Regions from separate parts of the Variovorax sp. GW821-FHT10C12 genome, predicted to be linked through region 2. Evidence: riboswitches for the same ligand, from Rfam matches in the RefSeq annotation. Region 2 holds a riboswitch; the other holds the start of a gene.
What was found. A riboswitch is a leader RNA that binds a small molecule or an ion and turns the genes downstream of it on or off. The one in region 2 is predicted to bind S-adenosylhomocysteine.
Positions count from the first base shown of each region.

Region 1: linked by a shared signal. The riboswitch ahead of metH (methionine synthase) and the one ahead of ahcY (adenosylhomocysteinase) in region 2 are both predicted to bind S-adenosylhomocysteine.

Region 1 covers NZ_JBWKNE010000005.1:34,141-41,149, forward strand. Annotated here, with positions in the region: gene AC07OH_RS21505 (LysR family transcriptional regulator) at 1-487, opposite strand, end outside; gene AC07OH_RS21510 (PACE efflux transporter) at 589-1,026, shown strand; gene AC07OH_RS21515 (lipase secretion chaperone) at 1,048-1,959, opposite strand; gene AC07OH_RS21520 (esterase/lipase family protein) at 1,971-3,026, opposite strand; S-adenosyl-L-homocysteine riboswitch at 3,159-3,234, shown strand; gene metH (methionine synthase) at 3,257-6,019, shown strand; gene AC07OH_RS21530 (ArnT family glycosyltransferase) at 6,120-7,009, shown strand, end outside.
Region 2 covers NZ_JBWKNE010000006.1:267,542-274,550, reverse strand. Annotated here, with positions in the region: gene AC07OH_RS24310 (glycosyltransferase family A protein) at 1-111, opposite strand, end outside; gene AC07OH_RS24305 (class I SAM-dependent methyltransferase) at 186-812, opposite strand; gene AC07OH_RS24300 (GNAT family N-acetyltransferase) at 937-1,530, opposite strand; gene AC07OH_RS24295 (alpha/beta fold hydrolase) at 1,556-2,629, opposite strand; gene AC07OH_RS24290 (hypothetical protein) at 2,626-3,069, opposite strand; gene AC07OH_RS24285 (alpha/beta fold hydrolase) at 3,115-4,044, opposite strand; gene phaP (TIGR01841 family phasin) at 4,067-4,564, opposite strand; S-adenosyl-L-homocysteine riboswitch at 4,816-4,884, shown strand; gene ahcY (adenosylhomocysteinase) at 4,950-6,389, shown strand; gene AC07OH_RS24270 (TlyA family RNA methyltransferase) at 6,395-7,009, shown strand, end outside.

The DNA.
Region 1 (7,009 bases), on a different contig from region 2:
CCTCCTGGAAGCCCTCGCGGCCGTCGAGGCTGGGGCGCTCGAACACCAGCGCCAGCTGCGCCCGGCCGCTGTGCAACAGCGCCAGCGCGTCGGCCTGCGGCGCGGCCAGCACCTCGACCTGCAGCAACGGGTAGTCGTCGGCCAGCGCGGCCAGCGGCCCGCTCCAGGGTGCGGCCAGCAGCTCGGGCGCGATGGCCAGCGTGAGCCGGTCTTCCAGCCCCTGCGTGAGCGCCAGCGCCTGCACCTGCAACTGCCGCAGCTGGGCCGCGAGCAGCCGTGCCTGCGGCTCGAGCGAGCGCGCGGCCGACGTGGGCTGGGGCTCGCGGCCGCTGCGGTCGAACAGCGGCAGCGCCAGCTCGGCCTCGAGGTGGGCGATGGCCATGCTCACGGCCGACGGCACCTTGCGCAGCGCCCGCGCGGCGGCCGAGAACGAGCCGTGGTCGATCACGGCCAGGAAGACCTCGACGTTGTCGCTGGAGAAAGCCATGGCGCCCGATCTATCAATAAAACTGAAACAAGTTAACTTTTTATATCAACTAAAAGCAAATAAAGTCCCTCCATCGCAGTCAAACACACAGAGAAACAGTCATGCAGGGCCTTCAGCGTCGGATCGTTTACATCTCCCTCTACGAGGGCATCGCCATCGTGGCGGCCAGCGCCGGCCTGGCCCTGATGTCGGACGCGGGTCTCGGCCACTCGGGCCTGCTGGCCGTGGGCGCCTCGGTCATCGCGGTGATCTGGAACCTGACCTTCAACGCCCTGTTCGAGCGCTGGGAGTCGCGCCAGGCGGTGCGCGGGCGCAGCCTGAAGCGCCGCATCGCCCACGCCATCGGCTTCGAGGGCGGCCTGATCGCCTTCCTGGTGCCGATGCTGGCCTGGGGCCTGGGCGTGTCGCTCTGGCAGGCGCTGGTGATGGACCTGGGCCTGGTGGTGTTCTTCCTGGTCTACACCTTCGTCTTCAACTGGGCCTTCGACCGCGTGTTCGGCCTGCCGGCCTCGGCCATGGGCGAAGCGCAGCCTGCGTAAGCCTGCGCTTACTTAGCCGATTCACCTCGCCGGCTTGGACGCGGCGGCCGAGCGCATCGCCAGGGCACCGCTCAGGCGCAGGCGCTCGTTCTCGTTGAAGAGCGTCTCGCGCAGCTGGGCCCGCTCGGCCTCGGGCGCGCTGGCGTAGCGGTCGAGCCGCGCATTCCATTCCTGGGTTTCCTGGTCGAGCGTGGCCAGGCCGCGCGCCACCTCGTAGCCGTAGGTCTCGCTGCGCGCGGCAAAGCGCTCCTGGGGGCTGGCGCCGCGCGCCTGCAGCGCCTCGGTCTGGCGCATCACGTCCAGATGGGCCACCGCCTCCTTGCGCACCTCGCGCTGCGCGGGTGACAGCCAGGCCTGCTCGCTCTGCGCGAGCGCCGCGGCGCGCTGCTCGGGCGTGAGGTCGGGGTTGGACAGCAGTTCCATCTTCTCGGCCATGAACCGGTCCTGCCGGATCTGGTCACCGAACAGGCCTTCGATTTCCTCGGGCGCGAAGAACTGCCGGCGCACCGCTTCGCGCGCCTCCAGGCTGCGCCGCAAAAAGGCCGGGTCGCCGGGCGCGGGCGGCTGCAGGGTGCGCAGGGCTTCCTGCATGTCGACGTAGCGCTCGAGCAGGCCGAGTGCGCGCACGCGCCAGTCTTCGCGCAGGCGCTGGGCGAGCAGGGCGGGCGCGCGGGCCATCAGCGTGGCCTTGCTGTCGGCCTGCGCTTCGGCGAGCACCTGGTCGAAGAGGGTGATGAGCTCGCTGGTGAGGAGGGCGTCGGGGGCCGCGGCGGTGGACTGCGCCGGCTGGGGCACGCCGGGCACCGCGACCGCCGTCGTGGCGCGGGGCGCGGCGGCCTGCGGTGCATCGACCGCCCCGGGGCCGAGCGCCAGCCAGCCGGTCCCCGCGGCCACCAGCGCGACCGCGCCGATGGTCAAGGCCACACCGCGCATGCGCAGCGTCCTCAGAGCCCCGCGCTCTTGAGTCGCGCGGCCTGTTCCCTGAACAGCTCCGGCGGCTTCTTCTCGTAGTACGGGAACTGGCTGCCGTAGGTGTTGCCGAAGGCCTGGTTCACCTCGTCCAGGTGGTTCTGGCGGTAGTCGCCCAGGTGGGTGCCCAGGCGCGTGGTGCAGACCGCGAGCAGGCCGTCGTTGGCCTCGCCGAAGAAGAACAGGCTGCCCAGCGTCGACAGCGCCGTGTCGCTCGGGTCGAACAGGTTGAAGCTGGTCGACACGCCCGACCACGAGTAGTAGCGCACGCCGTTGGCCACGGCCGCACCGCTCTTCACGTCGCACGACGAGCCCGGCGCGGGGCGCCCCTGCGGGAACTTGGCGTCGAAGGCCGCGCCGCCCGCCGTGGTCAGCGAGGCCAGCGCGTTCAGCGGCACTTCGGGCAGCTGGCTCGGGTCCTTGCCCGAGAGAAAACCGATCAGCCCCGTCAGCAGGCCGACGGCCTTCACCACCAGGGTCTGGCCGATGCCGCCTTCGGGCAGCTTGGCCAGCAGGTCGGCCACCTTCGAGCCGCCGTTGGCGCCGCCCACCGAGGTGACCGAGGCCACCATGTCGGGCGCCACCGCCGCCACGTAGCGCACCGTGGGCGAGCCCTGCGAATGGCCGATGAGGTTGAACTTGAGCGTGGGGTTCTGCTCCAGCGCGCGGATGGTCTTGAGCTCCTGCAGCAGCTGCTCGCCGCGGATCTCGGAGGTGTTGGTGCCCGACACCTGCGCCACGTACACCTTGGCGCCCGCGGCGGCCAGCCGGCCGGGGATGTCGTAGAAGTAGTCGACGCCCAGCAGGTTGTCGAAGCCCAGCAGGCCGTGGACCAGCACGATCGGGTACCTGGTCTTCGCCGTGTCGGAGGTGACGCGGGCCTCGACGCGCGTGGCGCTGTCGCCGGCGGCGGCATGCGCCGGTGGCGCGTGAACCGCGAGGGCCGCGGCGGCCAGGAGGCCGCAGCTCAAGGCCACGGCGCGCATCGGGGTGGCTGCATGCTGCAACCGGACATTCCACTTCCTGGCCATCGGCGAACTCCCTTACGTTTGGTTAAAAACACGAACGTTCGTTCAGAAACGGTGGGCGCATTCTGTTGACACGTGCAGGAATGAAAACTGGGGTTTTCCCAGGGCGCAATCGAATCGACCTAAAATGCGCGACTTCCCAAGGAGCGTTGCAGCGGTTCGCCACAGAGGCGAATCGTCAGGCTTGGGGCGACAACGACGCTCGCCTGTCCGACTCTTCCGCAGGTGAGGCCATGTCCCAGATTCCCGCATCCGTTTCCGCTCCCGTCGCTCCCCCTCCCATGAAGCTGTCCGGCCTCGAACCGGTCGCCATCGGCGAGGGCACGCTGTTCGTCAACATCGGCGAGCGCACCAACGTCACCGGCTCCAAGGCCTTCGCGCGCATGATCCTCAACGGCCAGTTCGAGGACGCCCTGGCCGTCGCGCGCCAGCAGGTCGAGAACGGCGCCCAGGTGATCGACATCAACATGGACGAGGCCATGCTCGACAGCAAGGTCGCCATGGTCCGCTTCCTGAACCTCATTGCCAGCGAGCCCGACATCGCGCGCGTGCCGGTGATGGTCGACAGCTCGAAGTGGGACGTCATCGAGGCTGGCCTGCGCTGCATCCAGGGCAAGGGCATCGTCAACTCCATCTCCATGAAGGAGGGCGTCGACAAGTTCAAGCACGAGGCCAAGCTGGTCAAGCGCTACGGTGCCGCCGCGGTGGTCATGGCCTTCGACGAGAAGGGTCAGGCCGACACCTACGCACGCAAGATCGAGATCTGCGAGCGCGCCTACCGCGTGCTGGTCGACGAGGTGGGCTTTCCGCCCGAAGACATCATCTTCGACCCGAACATCTTCGCGATCGCCACCGGCATCGAGGAGCACGACAACTACGCGGTCGACTTCATCGAAGCCGTGCGCTGGATCAAGCAGAACCTGCCGGGCGCCAAGGTGTCGGGCGGCGTGAGCAACGTGAGCTTCAGCTTCCGCGGCAACGACCCGATGCGCGAAGCCATCCACACCGTGTTCCTGTACCACGCCATCCAGGCGGGCATGGACATGGGCATCGTCAACGCCGGCATGGTCGGCGTGTACGACGACCTGGAGCCCACGCTGCGTGAGCGCGTGGAAGACGTGGTGCTCAACCGCCGTCCTGATGCGGGCGAGCGCCTGGTCGAAGTGGCCGAAACCGCCAAGAGCGGCGCCAAGGACGAAAGCAAGCGCCTCGAATGGCGCGGCACGCCGGAGCAGCCGGTGCACGTCAACCAGCGCCTGTCGCATGCCATGGTGCACGGCATCACCGACTTCATCGTCGAGGACACCGAAGAGGCCTACCAGCAGATCCTGGCCAAGGGCGGCCGCCCGCTGCACGTGATCGAAGGCCCGCTCATGGACGGCATGAACATCGTGGGCGACCTGTTCGGCGCCGGCAAGATGTTCCTGCCGCAGGTGGTCAAGTCGGCACGCGTCATGAAGTCGGCCGTGGCCCACCTGCTGCCCTACATCGAAGCCGAAAAGCTGCGCGACGAGGCCGCCGGCCGCGACGTGCGCACCAAGGGCAAGATCATCATCGCCACGGTGAAGGGCGACGTGCACGACATCGGCAAGAACATCGTCACCGTCGTGCTCCAGTGCAACAACTTCGAAGTGGTGAACATGGGCGTGATGGTCCCGTGCCACGAAATCCTGGCGAAGGCGAAGGTCGAGGGCGCGGACATCGTGGGCCTGTCGGGCCTCATCACGCCCAGCCTCGAAGAAATGCAGTACGTGGCCGGCGAAATGCAGCGCGACGACCACTTCCGCATCAAGAAGATCCCGCTGCTCATCGGCGGCGCCACCACCAGCCGCGTGCACACGGCCGTGAAGATCGCGCCGCACTACGAAGGCCCCGTGGTCTACGTGCCCGATGCCTCGCGCAGCGTGAGCGTGGCGCAGTCGCTGCTCTCCGACCAGGCCACCGCGTACATCGACGAGATCAACGCCGACTACGAGAAGGTGCGCACGCAGCACGCCAACAAGAAGCAGGTGCCGATGTGGCCCTTGGCCAAGGCGCGCGCCAACAAGACGCCCGTCGACTTCGCGAACTTCGTGCCCACCGTGCCCAAGTTCATCGGCCGGCGCGTGTTCAAGAACTTCGACCTCACCGAGCTGGCCAAGTACATCGACTGGGGGCCGTTCTTCCAGACCTGGGACCTGGCCGGCCCGTTCCCCGCCATCCTGAAGGACGAGATCGTCGGCACCGAGGCCGTGCGCGTGTACGCCGACGGCCAGCGCATGCTCAAGCGCCTCATCGAAGGGCGCTGGCTCAGCGCCAGCGGCGTGGTCGGCTTCTGGCCCGCCAACACCGTGAACGACGACGACATCGAGCTGTACACCGACGAGACGCGCAGCGAAGTCGCGCTCACCTGGTACGGCATGCGCCAGCAGACCGAGAAGCAGATGATCGACGGCGTGATGCGTCCCAGCCGTTGCCTGGCCGACTTCGTCGCCCCCAAGGACAGCGGCGTGAAGGACTACGTCGGCGTGTTCGCCGTCACGGCCGGCCTCGGCGTCGAGAAGAAAGAGAAGTTCTTCATCGACGACCTCGACGACTACTCGGCCATCATGCTCAAGGCCCTGGCCGACCGGCTGGCCGAGGCTTTTGCCGAAGCCATGCACCACCGCGTGCGTACCGACCTGTGGGGCTACGCGCCCCACGAGGGCCTGAGCAACGACGACATGATTGCCGAGAAGTACCGCGGCATCCGCCCCGCGCCCGGCTACCCGGCCTGCCCCGACCACAGCGTGAAGGGCCCGATGTTCGACCTTCTGAATTGCGCGGACATTGGCATGACCCTGACGGAGAGCCTCGCTATGATGCCCGCCGCCAGCGTGAGCGGCTTCTACCTCGGGCACCCCGATGCGACGTACTTCAACGTCGGCAAGATCGGGCACGACCAGTTGCAGGACCAGGCCGCGCGGCGCCGCACGAGCGAAGCGGAGCTCGAGCGCCTGCTGGCGCCGAACCTTTGAACCTGCCGGCCGGTCGGCGCGACCGGAGTGACCGGCCACGGGAGTTGATATTCAGAAGCTGATCTTTGCCGCCGCGCACTACGCCCAGTTCGCGATCTTCGTGATTGCCTGCTGGGGTGCCGGCCGCGCGGTGCTCGCGCGCCTGCGCCCGCCCTCGCGCCGCGACGCCTGGCTCGAGGCGGCCATGTCGGCCGCGCTCGGTGTCGGCCTTTACATCTGTGCCTTTCAGGCGCTGGCCATCTTCGGGCTCTTTCGCCGCGAGGCCACGCTGGGGCTGATCGGCGCGGGCGTCCTGGCCGCCGCGTGGCAGTGGCGCGGCTGGCGCGCCGAGGTGCGGGCGCTGCGCGCGGCCGCGCCCGCCACGCCGCCGTGGACCCGCTTCGAACGCATCGCCGCCATCGCGCTGGCGCTGGTCGCGCTGCCCGCGCTGGTGGCGCCGCTCGCGCCGCCGGCCGCCTTCGACGAGCTGATGTACCACCTGCCGTATGCACGCCTCGTGGCGCAGCAGGGCACGCTGGGCATCCACGACTGGCTGCGCTACCCCTGGTTTCCGTACAACTACAACCTGCTGTACGCCGCCGCGCTGCAGGTGGGCGACGACGTGCTGCCGCACTTCCTCAACGCCTTGGCGGGCGCGCTGTCGGTGCTGATGATCTTCCGCATCGGCATCCTGCACGCCAACCGGCTCACGGCCTGCATCGGTGCGGCCATCTGGCTGGGCATGGGCGACTACGCCAACGCGCTGATCGACATGGGCGTCGCGCTGTTCGTGCTGTCGGCCTTCGTGGCGCTGTGGTGGTGGCGCGAGTCCGAGCCGCTGCGCGACGGCACGCGCTGGCTGTCGCTGGCGGCGTTCTGCCTCGGCGTGGCGGCGGGCTCGAAGTACCAGGCGCTGATCTTCCTGCCGCTGGTGGCGGTGTTCGTGGTGCGCCACGAGCGTCGCGTGTGGCGGGCCTGGGCGCCTGCGCTGCTGTGCTTCCTGATCCCGTG
Region 2 (7,009 bases):
CGCGTAGCTGGTCGGGTATCCCAGCCTCTGCGCGGCCAGCCGATAGCTCTCGACGACGTCGTCGCAGATGCCGCGTGCCGCGGCGGAGGTGAAGTGCAGATGGGGGCGCACGGCTGCGACGACGGCTGGAGGGGGCGGTGCTGACGGTCCGGTTCGAGACAGGGTCTTGTCCTGGCGGACGCTGCTTACTGAATCCCCAGGATGTTGTTCCTGTAGTAGTGGTCGGCGACCGCCGCCCGCAGCTCGATGGCTTTCTGCTTCGTTTCCTCGGGCGCATCCAGCCCCACACCGAAGAAATAGAGGTCGTGGCTGGTGTGGTCATAGGCGAAGGTCCAGACCGAGAACCAGCTGTCGCAGGGAATCAGCGCCTTGAAGTCTTCCTCGGTCAGGTTCTTGTAGTAGTTCTGATGGTTCTGGATCGTCAGCGGCGAATCGTTGGGGGCGTACTCGACGGTCCCGTGCTGGCGTCGGCCGGTGGTTGCGCAGGTCATGACGACGAGGCCCGATTCCTTGACCAGTCGCAGCATGTTGAGCCAGGTCTTGCGCCACGCGGGGTTGTGCTCCATGGCTTCGCAGGAAATGACGACATCGAAGTCGTTGCACTTGCCGCCGTAGTCTTCGCCATGGCACACTAGGTCGACGTCCTTGCCTTCACCGATGTCGAGCCCGAGGTACTCGCCGCCCTCGAAGAACTGGCGCACCGACCCGTTGATGTTCAGGCTGCCGATCTCGAGGACTTTCGTCCCTTGAAAGTAGCCTCCCAGAAACTGTTTGACGGCGCCGACAAAGAACAACTGCTGCGGATGCGACATGAGGTTTCCGGTGAGTGCGGGTGGACGAAGGTGTGAACAAATGTATGCGGACGCGATCATAGCCAGCCCGCCACTGGGCGGCGGCACCGCTGCACGCACGAATCCGCGCCGTCCCGAGCGCTGGCTAAAACGCCTCCGTCACCCCGTACGCCCGCATCTGCGCCTCGACCTGCGCCGCATCCTGGCTCAGCACCACGAGGTCGTGCGCCTTGCCCTCGCGGTCCTTCACGTGGCGCGTGAGCAGGGCCTCGGGCCGGAAGCCCAGGGCCTGGAAGACGGCGATGGCGCCGCGCTGGTCGACGGTCATCTGGGCGACGATCTTTTCCTGCCCGTGGGCGAAGGCCAGCGCGCAGCCCTCCTGCGCCAGCTGCTGGCCCAGGCCGCCGCCGCGCAGCGTGGGCGACACCAGCACGCGCAGCTCGGCCACGTGGCCCGACCACGAATGCGGGTCGCGGATGACGGCGGCGCAGCCCAGCACGGCGCCATTGCGCACGGCGAGCACGCTGTCGATGTCGCCGCGCTCGATGGCGCGGACCCAGGCGGCCATCACCTTGGGCTCGGTGATGTCGCGCGGCAGGAAGAGCAGGTCGTGCGCCGGCAGCGCCTGCGCGAAGGCCAGCACGGCGGGGGCGTCGGCGCCGGTCATCAGGCGCAGGGCGATGTCGCCGTCCGCGTGGGAAACGGTGCGCGGGTAGGTGCGGGAAGAAGATGCGGTCATGAGCGTAGGGGGATGGTTGTGTTCGTCAGGTGGAGCGCACGCCCAGCCACTCGTCGAGCTTGGGCCACAGCCGCCGCACGGCGTTGGTGCCGGCCGCCAGGCTCACGTGGCCGCCCTTGAGCACCACCTCTTCCTTGTCGGTGGAGCCGATGCCGGCAATCAGCGGCTGCCCCGCTTCGTAGGGCACGATGTGGTCGTGCTGCGCCAGCGCGTGCAGCACCGGCACCGTGATGTTCTTCAGCAGCACGGGGCGCCCGCCGAGCACCAGCTCGCCCTTGTGGAGCTTGTTGTCCCACATGAGCTCCTTCACCGTCTGGCGGAAGTACTCGCCGGCCAGCGGCAGCATCTCGGCGCCCCAGCGGTCGAACATGCGGTACGACTTGACGAACTCGTCGTTGGCCATGTTGTCCCACAGCTGCACCAGACCGGCACCGCGCCCGGCGGGGCGCAGCATGTCGAAGGAGGCGAACAGCATCTCGGGCGGCACGTTGCCCACGGTGTCGATGAGGCGGTCGACGTCGAAGTAGCGCCGGTCGGACCACGCATGAAAGAGCTTCATGCGGCTGAAGTCGATCGGCGTGGTGAAGAGCGCCAGGTTCTTCATCGGCCCGCCGGGGTGCAGCGCCGCGTACAGCGTGGAGAGCACGCCGCCCATGCAGTAGCCGGCGATGGTCACGTCGTCCTCGCCCGAGTCTTCCTGCACGCGGCGGATCGAATCAGGAATGAAGTCGAGCACGTAGTCCTCGATGCGCAGGCGCTTCTCGTCGGGGCGCGGCGCGTTCCAGTCCATCACGTAGACGTCGTAGCCCTTGAGCAGCAGGTACTCGACCATGCTCTGGCCCGGCGCGAGGTCGAAGATGTAGGCGCGGTTGGTGGTGGCCATCACCATGAGCACCGGCACGCGGTAGATCTCGTCGACCATCGGGCGGTAGTGGTACAGGCTCAGCGTGCCGCGCCGGTGGATCTCGTCCTTGGGCGTGAGGCCGACGGCGGGCGCGGTCGACGTCAGGAAGTCCAGCCCCTTGATGTTGCGCTGGATCGTGCGCTCGATCTCGCCTCGGATGTCGGGCAGCTGGAAGGTGTCGGGCGGCGCGCTCATGGGCGGCGCTTTCCGGCGGGGCGTTTCTTGGGGGCGGCGGTCTTGGCTGCCGGTGCAGGCGCTGCCGCCGCCGTGGGCGGCTGCTTGGTGCGGCGCGGCCGGGGCGGGGCAGCAGCTGCATCGGCGGTTCGCGCGGCAGGCCCGGCTCCGCCTTCCAGCGCGCGGCGGATGCCCGCCAGGTGGTCGTCGATGCGGTGCAACTGCTCGCCCAGCGCCTGCAGGTCGCCGCGTGTGGGCAGGTTCAGCAGCGTGAGGTAGCGCGCCATCAGGTCGCCCACTGCCTTCTGCGCGGTGAGCGAGGCGTTCATGCCGCCGTGCATGCCCTGGCGGAACGGGTCCGAGGCCATGGCTTCGTTGGCGAATTCGTTGGTGCTTTTTTCCCACTGGGCCGTGAGCTCGCGCCACAGGGCCATGGGATCGAGGGACGGAAACTGGCTCATGAAAAACACCTCCGTCTGGGTTCGTTGTTGTGTCTGTTTTTTTCTTCAGTGATCGTCGCGCCGCGCCGCCCGTGCGGTGTGCGCGGCGATGGCCCCGATGATCTGCGGCCACATCGCGATCGGCAGCGCATGGCCCATGCGCGGAATGCGCAGCAGCGTCGCGCCGGGAATGGCCTCGGCCACGTCGATGCCGCAGGCCACGGGCACCAGCGGATCGACATCGCCGTGGATCACCAGCGTGGGCACCTGCACCGCGCGCAGCGCCGGCTTGCGGTTGCCCGACGCGAACACGGCCGCCAGCTGCCGCGCCACGCCGCCCGGGTTGAGGCCGCGCAGGAAGGCCAGTTGCGCGCGTTCGGCGTCGCGCGCCTCGTCGAGCGGAAAGGCGTCGGGGCCGCGCAGCACGCGCCACAGCTTGGCGTGGTGCGGCAGGTAGGCCTCGAAGCTGGTCGGCGCGGGCGCGAACAGCACCGCCAGCGCCTCGGGCGTGGGCGGCGGCAGGGCCGGGTCGCCGGTGCTCGACATGATGCTGGTGAGCGAGCGCATCCGCCCCGGGTGGTGGATGGCCATCTCTTGCCCGATGGCGCCGCCCATCGACGCGCCCACGACGTGGGCGCGCGCGATGCCCAGCGCGTCGAGCAGGCCGGCGCAGTCGCCGGCCATGTCGCGCAGCGTGTAGGGCACCTGCAGCGGCCGCCCCGCCATGGCCTGCAGCATCAGCGCCTGGATGTCGGGCACGCCGGCGTGCGGCAGGTGGGTGGAGTGGCCGATGTCGCGGTTGTCGAAGCGGATCACGTGGTGGCCGCCGGCCTGCGCCAGGGCGGCGCAGAACGCGTCGTCCCACGCGACCATCTGGGCGCCGAGGCCCATGACCAGCAACAGCGGCGGCGCCTCGGGGTCGCCGAAGCTGTCCCAGGCCAGTTCGATGCCGTTGGCGCGGGTGCGCCGTTCGGTGCGGGGCGCGACGGCGGTCATGCGGGCCTTTCTTTTCTTCTTGTTACTTGCGCTGCAGCAGCTTCGTGACCTCGTCCACGTTGGCCTGGATGCGCTGGCGCACCACGTCGAAGGCGTCGGCCTGCGACTTGGCGGCCAGAGTAGCCAGCTCCTTGATGTCGTCGACGGCGCGCTGGAACGATTGGCGGCCCAGCTCGTCGAGCTTGGCCAGGTTTTCCTTCGGGTCCTTGCCCGGCATCGCCTTGGCGGCGGTCTGCCATTCGGCGATGGCCGTCTTGATCATCTCGGTCTGTCGCTGTACCACGGTCTGCAGGCCCTGGTAGGACTTCTCGTTGGCCTGCATCAGCGCCTGCAGGTCCTTGCGGCCGCTGTCGAGCAGCTTGCCGGCGCCGCCGGTGAGGTTCAGGTTCTGCAGGCGCTCGGCCATGCCCTTGAGGTTCTTCATCGGATCGAGCATGTCCGCGGCGGACGGCGCCGCCTGCTTCGCGCCGGCGCTGCTGGCGGTGGTTTTTTTCGCGGCGGCTTTCTTGGCAGTGGCCATGGTGCGGAATCTCCTGTGTCGGGTGATGAAAACAATCGAACGGGTGGATGCAGGCAGCGGCCGGGCGGCCGGGGCCCGCCGCCACGATACGCCGGGCCGACGCGGCTCAGGGCGCTCCAAGCGCGGATTTGCCTGCGGAGTTTCCCGGGGTGGCCCGCGCCGCCCGGCCCGGCCTGGCGGTCGCCGGCGCTTTCCGTGATGTGGGATGCCCCGGTCGATTGGCGGGCCGGGCGGCCGCGACTACAATCCGCCGCTCCGAGGAGCGTTGCAGCGCCGTCAGGCGTGAGGCTCGGACCACATCGCAACCACGCTCACCCGCTGTTCTCGCGGTGAGTTTTTCTTCCCCGTACGCAGTGGCATCTTTCAAACCAGTTTTGGAGTTCTCATGAGCGCTGTACTCAAGCCCACCCCCGTCTCGACCGCCGACCAGGCGATTGCCGACCTGTCCCTTGCCGCCTGGGGCCGCAAGGAAATCAAGATCGCCGAAACCGAGATGCCCGGCCTCATGGCCATCCGTGAAGAGTTCTCGAAGGGCCAGGCCCTGAAGGGCGCGCGCATCACGGGCTCGCTGCACATGACCATCCAGACGGCCGTGCTGATCGAGACGCTGCAAGCCCTGGGCGCCGAAGTGCGCTGGGCCTCGTGCAACATCTTCTCGACGCAGGACCACGCCGCTGCCGCCATCGCCGCCGCCGGCACGCCGGTGTTCGCCATCAAGGGCGAGTCGCTGAAGGACTACTGGGACTACACCCACGCCATCTTCGACTTCGGTCCCAAGGGCTCGAAGGGCGAAGGCCCGAACATGATCCTGGACGACGGCGGCGACGCCACGCTGCTCATGCATCTGGGCCAGCGCGCCGAAAAAGACCTGGGCGTGCTCGCCAACCCGACCAGCGAAGAAGAGCGCATTCTTTACGCCGCCATCAAGGCCAAGCTGGCCGTGGACGACACCTGGTACACCCGCAAGTCGGCCGAGATCATCGGCGTGACCGAAGAGACGACCACCGGCGTGCACCGCCTCAACGAGATGAGCGCCAAGGGCACGCTGCTGTTCCGCGCCATCAACGTGAACGACTCGGTCACCAAGAGCAAGTTCGACAACCTGTACGGCTGCCGCGAATCGCTGGTGGACGGCATCAAGCGCGCGACCGACGTGATGATCGCCGGCAAGGTGGCCTGCGTGGCCGGCTACGGCGACGTGGGCAAGGGCTCGGCCCAGGCCCTGCGTGCACTGTCGGCGCAGGTGTGGGTCACCGAAATCGACCCCATCAACGCCCTGCAGGCTGCCATGGAAGGCTATAAGGTCGTGACCATGGAGTACGCCGCCGACAAGGCCGACATCTTCGTGACCACCACCGGCAACAAGGACGTCATCACGCACGACACCATGGTCAAGATGAAGGACCAGGCCATCGTCTGCAACATCGGCCACTTCGACAACGAGATCGACGTCGCGTCGATCGAGAAGTACGAGTGGGAAGAGATCAAGCCGCAGGTGGACCACATCACCTTCCCGGACGGCAAGAAGATCATCCTGCTGGCCAAGGGCCGCCTCGTGAACCTGGGCTGCGGCACGGGCCACCCGAGCTTCGTGATGTCGTCGTCGTTCGCCAACCAGACCATCGCCCAGATCGAGCTGTTCACCAAGCCCGACGCCTACCAGGCCGGCAAGGTCTACGTGCTGCCCAAGCACCTGGACGAGAAGGTCGCGCGCCTGCACCTGAAGAAGGTCGGCGCCATGCTCACCGAGCTGACCGACTCGCAAGCCGCCTACATCGGCGTGGACAAGAACGGCCCTTACAAGCCGGACACCTACCGCTATTGATCCGCGTGCGCGCCGATCAACTGTTGGTAGAGCGCGGCCTGGCCGCGTCGCGTTCGCAAGCCGTGCGGCTCATCGCCGGCGGCATGCGCTGGCGTGACGCGGGCACGGGCGATGCGTGGCGCAACGTCGCCAAGAACAAGGACGAAGTGCCCGAGTCGGCCGAGCTCGAGCTCGCCGATGCCGCCGAGGCACGCTACGTGTCGCGCGGCGGCCTCAAGCTCGAAGGCGCGCTGAAGACCAGCGGCGTGGACCCGACGGGCAAGCTCTGCCTGGACGTCGGCCAGTCGACCGGCGGCTTCACCGACTGCCTGTTGCAGCATGGCGCCGCCAAGGTGGTGGGCGTCGACGTGGGCCATGGGCAGCTGCATCCGCGCATGCGCGAGGACGCACGCGTGGTCGCCATCGAAGGCGTCAATGCGCGGGCGCTGTCGCCGGCCGATCTGCAGGTGGACGATGAAGAAGACGCAGAAGCTGGCGAGGCGCTCGAAGTCGTCGAAGCCCCGGCCGAGCCGCGCTTCGACCTCATCGTCGGCGACCTGTCGTTCATCTCGCTCACGCTGGTGCTGCCGGCCGTGGTGCAGTTCCTGGCCGACGACGGCCAGTTGCTGATGCTGGTCAAG